DNA from 2 places in the Pseudomonas sp. GW823-FHT01D03 genome. Region 1 is predicted to be linked to the other one. Evidence: predicted binding sites of a transcription regulator. Region 1 holds the regulator's gene; the other holds the start of a gene.

The links. The regulator sigma-54, encoded in region 1, starts transcription at its own class of promoters, with help from an activator protein. The targets are predictions, from matches to a motif close to ANTGGCATNNANNTTGCTNT.
Region 2: a site for sigma-54 is predicted at 1,710-1,729, ahead of glnA (glutamate--ammonia ligase). Genes of this name have one in related genera too.

Annotation. Positions count from the first base shown of each region.
Region 1 is NZ_JBXAKK010000001.1:1,050,259-1,053,677, forward strand. Features, by position in the region: gene rapZ (RNase adapter RapZ) at 1-64, opposite strand, end outside; gene ptsN (PTS IIA-like nitrogen regulatory protein PtsN) at 67-531, opposite strand; gene hpf (ribosome hibernation-promoting factor, HPF/YfiA family) at 544-852, opposite strand; gene AC1RBR_RS04520 (RNA polymerase factor sigma-54) at 926-2,419, opposite strand; gene lptB (LPS export ABC transporter ATP-binding protein) at 2,607-3,332, opposite strand; gene lptA (lipopolysaccharide transport periplasmic protein LptA) at 3,332-3,419, opposite strand, start outside.
Region 2 is NZ_JBXAKK010000002.1:148,836-152,254, forward strand. Features, by position in the region: gene glnA (glutamate--ammonia ligase) at 209-1,615, opposite strand; gene thiI (tRNA uracil 4-sulfurtransferase ThiI) at 1,944-3,398, shown strand.

The DNA.
Region 1 (3,419 bases):
CAAGGACATCCAGGGCGGTGCTTTTACCCGAGCCGGAACGGCCACTGACGATGATCAAACGCATGATTAATGACCGTTCTGCTCGCTCAGGACGACCTGATACAAGGCTTCGTTGCTCGGTGCGCTGCGCAGTTTTTCGCGCACTTCCTTGCGATCGAGCATGCTGGCGATCTGGCGCAGTAATTCCAGGTGGGCATCGGTGGCCGCTTCCGGGACCAGCAGAACAAACAGCAGGTCGACCGGTGCGCCGTCGATGGCATCGAAATCGATGGGGGCATCAAGGTGCATGAGCGCGCTGATAGGCGATACGCAGCCTTTGAGACGACAGTGGGGAATGGCGATACCGTTGCCGAAACCGGTGGAACCGAGTTTCTCACGGGCTACCAGGCTCTCGAAAACATCCTGCATGGCCAGATCCGGCACTTCTTTATGGATGAGGTTGGCAATCTGTTCGAGGGCTTTCTTTTTACTGCCGCCCGGCACGTTCACCAGGGAACGGCCGGGGGTCAGGATACTTTCAAGTCGGATCATGGGTTGGGGGTGTTAACGACCGGTTGCGCCCTGAAGGAGGCTCTGGGTCTTTTCCTTATGCTTTTTGAGTTGGCGATCCAGCTTGTCGGTCAGTGAGTCGATCGCAGCGTACATGTCGGTATCTTCTGCGTTGGCGACCACTTCGCTGCCGGGTATATGCAAGGTGGCTTCGATTTTCTGCTTGAGCTTTTCGACACACATCGTGACCTGCACGTTGGTGATCTTGTCGAAATGGCGCTCCAATCGTTCGAGTTTCTCGTTGATGTAGGTGCGCAGAGGTTCGGTCACTTCCAGTTGGTGTCCACTGATGTTGACTTGCATACAGCTTCTCCTTCGTTGCCAGTGCATAAAGCGGCAGGCTGAAGAGCCTGCCACTGGAACGCTGTAACGTGGCTTACATCAACCGCTTGCGTTCGCTCGAAGGCGCGATCCCGAGGGATTCGCGGTACTTGGCGACGGTGCGGCGAGCCACCTGAATGCCTTGTGCCTCCAGTAAACCAGCGATCTTGCTGTCACTCAACGGCTTTTTCTGATTTTCCGCCGCAACCAGTTTTTTGATGATCGCGCGGATCGCCGTGGACGAGCATTCGCCGCCTTCGGAGGTGCTGACGTGGCTGGAGAAAAAGTATTTCAGTTCATAAATACCGCGCGGGGTATGCATGAATTTCTGCGTGGTGACCCGGGAAATCGTCGATTCGTGCATGCCGACCGCCTCGGCGATGTCATGCAGGACCAACGGCTTCATGGCTTCATCGCCGTATTCCAGGAAGCCGCGCTGATGCTCGACAATCTGGGTGGCCACTTTCATCAGGGTTTCGTTGCGGCTTTGCAGGCTTTTGATGAACCAGCGCGCCTCTTGGAGCTGATTGCGCATGAAGGTGTTGTCGGCACTGGTGTCGGCGCGACGGACGAAACCGGCGTACTGCGCGTTGACCCGCAGACGGGGCACCGACTCTTGGTTCAGCTCAACCAGCCAGCGCTCGTTGTCCTTGCGCACAATAACGTCGGGCACCACGTACTCGGCTTCGGTCGATTCGATCTGCGAGCCCGGGCGCGGATTGAGGCTCTGCACCAGTTCGATGACTTGGCGCAGTTCATCTTCCTTGAGCTTCATGCGCCGCATCAGCTGGCTGTAGTCGCGACTCCCCAGCAGATCAATGTAATCGCTGACCAGCCGTTTGGCTTCGTTGAGCCACGGGGTCTTGGCCGGGAGCTGACGCAGTTGCAGCAGCAGGCATTCGCCAAGGTTGCGCGCGCCGATGCCGGCGGGTTCAAACTGCTGGATGCGATGCAGAACGGCTTCGATCTCGTCCAGCTCGATGTCGAGCTCCGGATCAAAGGCGTCGAGAATTTCTTCGAGGGTTTCGTCGAGGTAGCCCTGATTGTTGATGCAATCGATCAGGGTCACGGCGATCAGGCGGTCGGTGTCGGACATCGGCGCCAGATTCAATTGCCACAGCAGATGGCTTTGCAGGCTTTCCCCGGCGGAGGTGCGGGTGGTGAAGTCCCACTCGTCGTCATCGCTGCTGGGCAGGCTGCTGGCGCTGGTCTGGTAGACATCTTCCCAGGCGGTATCAACGGGCAGTTCGTTAGGAATGCGCTCGTTCCATTCGCCATCTTCCAGGTTGTCCACCGTCGGGGCGGCTTCCTGATAGGACGGTTCCTGAATGTCGGTGTTGGGTTTTTGTTCGGCGTTGTCGGCCAAAGGATCGGTATTGTCGAAGTCGTCGCCTTCTTCCTGGCGTTCGAGCATCGGATTGGATTCCAGGGCCTCCTGGATTTCCTGTTGCAGGTCCAGGGTCGACAATTGGAGCAGGCGGATGGCCTGTTGCAGCTGCGGTGTCATCGTCAGCTGCTGGCCCATTCTCAAGACTAGCGATGGTTTCATGGCAGGGGCTTAACACCTTATTCGCCGGCGCGCATGCGCCATCCACTACAGGGCGCCGGAGCGCCAAACTTAAGCAAATTATATGCCTGAAACTGTCGTGTTTGCCTAGAGCGCTGTAACAATAAAAGCGTTTTAAATCCTGCTTGAATCGATACAGCGCCCGGGCGGCTCACCGGGCACTATTCGCTTAGAGGCGGAACTCGTGGCCCAGGTACACTTCCTTCACCAGATCGTTGGCGAGGATGGTCGCCGCATCGCCTTCCGCGATCAGTTGACCGTCGTTGACGATGTAGGCGGTCTCGCAGATATCCAGGGTCTCACGCACGTTGTGGTCGGTGATCAGGACACCGATGCCCTTGGCCTTGAGGTGGTGGATGATCTGCTTGATGTCGCCGACCGAGATCGGGTCGACACCGGCGAACGGTTCGTCGAGCAGGATGAATTTCGGTGCGGTCGCCAGGGCGCGGGCGATTTCCACCCGGCGGCGTTCACCACCGGACAGGCTCATGCCGAGGTTGTCGCGGATGTGGCTGATGTGGAACTCCTGCAACAGGCTTTCCAGTTCCTTGCGACGACCGGCCTTGTCGAGTTCCGCGCGGGTTTCGAGGATGGCCATGATGTTATCGGCCACCGACAGTTTGCGGAAAATCGACGCTTCCTGCGGCAGATAGCCGATACCGGCCTTGGCACGGCCGTGCATCGGCTGATGGCTGACGTCCAGATCATCGATCAGCACGCGACCCTGATCGGCCTGCACCAGGCCGACGATCATGTAGAAGCAGGTGGTCTTGCCCGCGCCGTTCGGGCCGAGCAGGCCAACGATCTGGCCGCTGTCGATCGACAGGCTGACGTCGCGCACAACCTGGCGGCTTTTATAGGCCTTGGCCAGGTGTTGAGCTTTCAGAGTTGCCATTACTGGGTTTTCTCGTCGGTTTTCTTCTTCGGCTGGATCACCATGTCGATACGCGGACGCGCTTCGGTGACTTTGCTACCGGTAGCG
Region 2 (3,419 bases), on a different contig from region 1:
ATCATTCAGATGCCAAAAATTCTCTGTGGGAGCGGGCTTGCTCGCGAATGCGGTGGGTCATTGACAGAGATGGCGACTGATACGCCGCCTTCGCGAGCAAGCCCGCTCCCACAGGGGGGGGGGCGTAGCTTCATAAATCGGGGGCAATAAAAAAGGCCTCCCGAAGGAGGCCTCTTTTTGTCACGCCGCGTAGCGCGGCGCTACCGGATCAGCAGCTGTAGTACAGCTCATATTCCAGTGGGTGTACGAAGGTGCGCACCTTGATTTCTTCTTCGGATTTCAGCGCGATGTAAGCGTCGATGAAATCGTCGGAGAACACGCCGCCCTTGGTCAGGAACGCACGGCCCTTGTCCAGCTCTTCCAGGGCTTCTTTCAGGCTGCCGCAAACTTGTGGAATCTCTTTCGCCTCTTCAGGCGGCAGGTCGTACAGGTTTTTGTCAGCGGCATCGCCTGGGTGGATCTTGTTCTGGATACCGTCCAGGCCGGCCATCAGCAGAGCTGCGAAAGCCAGGTACGGGTTGGCAGCCGGATCCGGGAAGCGTGCTTCGATACGACGGCCGCGTGGGCTGTTGACGTAAGGAATACGGATCGAGGCGGAACGGTTGCGCGCCGAGTAGGCCAGCATTACCGGAGCTTCGAAACCTGGCACCAGACGCTTGTAGGAGTTGGTGGCCGGGTTGGTGAAGCCGTTCAGGGCCTTACCGTGCTTGATGATACCGCCGATGAAGTACAGGGCGGTTTCGGACAGGCCGGCATAACCTTCACCAGCGAAGGTGTTCTTGCCGTCTTTGGCGATGGACATGTGCACGTGCATGCCCGAGCCGTTGTCGCCGTACAGTGGCTTCGGCATGAAGGTCGCGGTGCGGCCGTAAGCGTCGGCAACGTTGTGGACAACGTATTTCAGAGTCTGAACTTCGTCAGCTTTCTTCACCAGGGTGTTGAACTTGACACCGATTTCGTTCTGACCGGCAGTCGCCACTTCGTGGTGGTGAACTTCAACGGTCTGACCCATTTCTTCCAGTGCGTTGCACATGGCAGTACGGATTTCGTGGTCGTGGTCGAACGGCGGAACCGGGAAGTAGCCACCTTTGACGCCTGGACGGTGACCTTTGTTGCCGCCTTCGATGTCCTGGTCGGACATCCACGAACCTTGTTCGGAGTAGATCTTGAACATCGAGCCGGAGATGTCCGACTTGAACTTCACTTCGTCGAAGATGAAGAATTCTGGTTCTGGACCGGCGAAGACGGTGTCACCGATACCGGTAGTCTTCAGGTATTCCTCGGCACGGTGAGCGATGGCGCGCGGGTCGCGATCGTAACCTTGCATGGTCGAAGGTTCGATGATGTCGCAAACCAGGATCAGGGTCGCGTCTTCGGTGAACGGGTCGAGAACGGCAGTATCGTCGTCCGGCAGCAGGATCATGTCGGAGGCTTCGATGCCTTTCCAGCCAGCGATGGAGGAACCGTCGAACATCTTGCCGACTTCGAAGAAGTCGTCTTCCAGCGCATCGCGAGCCGGCATGGTCACGTGGTGCTGAGTGCCTTTGGTGTCCGTGAAGCGCAGATCAATCCACTTGACGTCATGATCTTTGATGAGTTGAACCGACTTCGACATAGTGTCCTCCGGGTGGCTTAGGGCTTGGTAGTGGATGCCCTTAATAGGGGTGATGCCGGCGCAGATACTCTGCCAAGGCAACCTGCCTCACAAGGGAGCAAATTGCATGCCAGTGCCCCAGCATGGGTTTTTTGCCCCAAATTCACGCTTGCAGCACTGCAAAGCGCCATAAAGGCGAAAATCTCGCCCCTTAATGTAGCGCTTCAAATCAGAAATGACCCGTTTTGGTGCATGTGAAACCTTCTGCATATTAACTGGTTAAACCTTGAGCAATTTCCGCTATAATCCGCGCCCCCCTTTTTCGGCTGGCCCTGCGCGCGCTGTTTTCATGAAACTAATCGTAAAAGTCTTCCCCGAGATCACCATCAAGAGCCGCCCTGTCCGGATGCGTTTCATCCGCCAGCTGGCCAAGAACATCCGCGCCGTGCTCCGCGATCTGGACCCGGCCGTGGTGGTGAACGGTGTGTGGGACAATCTCGAGCTGGAAACCCGCGTTACCGACCCCAAAGCCTTGAAAGAGATGGGGGAGCGCCTGACCTGCACCCCGGGTGTCGCGCACTTTCTGCAGATCGACGAGTACCCGCTGGGCGACTTCGACGACATCACCGAGAAGTGCAAACAGCACTACGGCGATGTGCTGGCCGGGAAGATTTTCTCGGTGCGCTGCAAGCGTGCCGGCAAGCATCCGTTCAGCTCTATGGACGTTGAAAAATACGTCGGCAGCAAGCTGCGTCGTGAGTGCGGTGCGGCCGGAATCGACCTCAAAGACCCGGAAATCGAAGTTCGCATCGAAGTTCGCGACCAACGGTTGTTTGTCATCCACAGCCAGCACACCGGCATCGGCGGTTACCCGCTCGGCGCCCTGGAACAGACGCTGGTATTGATGTCCGGCGGCTTTGACTCGACGGTTGCCGCGTACCAGATCATGCGTCGCGGCCTGATGGCGCATTTCTGCTTCTTCAATCTGGGCGGGCGTGCCCACGAATTGGGCGTGATGGAAGTCGCGCATTTCATCTGGAAGAAGTACGGCAGCTCGCAACGCGTGCTATTTGTCAGTGTTCCGTTCGAAGAAGTGTTGGGCGAAATTCTCGGCAAAGTCGATAACAGTCATATGGGCGTCGTATTGAAGCGTATGATGTTGCGCGCATCGTCGGCCATCGCCGACCGGCTGCACATCGATGCGCTGGTCACCGGCGAAGCGATCTCCCAGGTATCGAGCCAGACGCTGCCGAACCTGTCGGTGATCGACTGCGTGACCGACAAACTGGTCCTGCGTCCACTGATCGTTGCGCACAAGCAGGACATCATCGACACGGCCAACGAGATCGGCACCGCCGATTTCGCCCGGCACATGCCGGAGTACTGCGGGGTCATCTCGGTCAATCCGAAGACTGCCGCCAAGCGCCACCGTGTTGAGCACGAAGAGAAAGAATTCGACATGGCGGTTCTCGAGCGTGCGCTCGAAAACGCCAAGCTGGTGCCGATCGACCGAGTGATCGACGAATTGGGCCAGGATTTGCAGATCGAAGAAGTCGGCGAAGCGCTGGCCGGTCAGATCGTCATCGACATCCGTCACCCGGATGCGGCCGAGGATGACCCGCTGGAACTTGCCGGCATAGAAGTACAGACGATGCCGTTCTACGCAGTGAACGCTCGTTTCAAGGAGCTGGATCCGACTCGCCAGTACCTGCTGTATTGCGACAAAGGCGTGATGAGTCGCCTGCATGCTCACCATTTGCTCAGTGAGGGGCATGCCAATGTGCGCGTTTATCGACCGAGCTAAGTGCCCGGGGCTGTTTGCCTG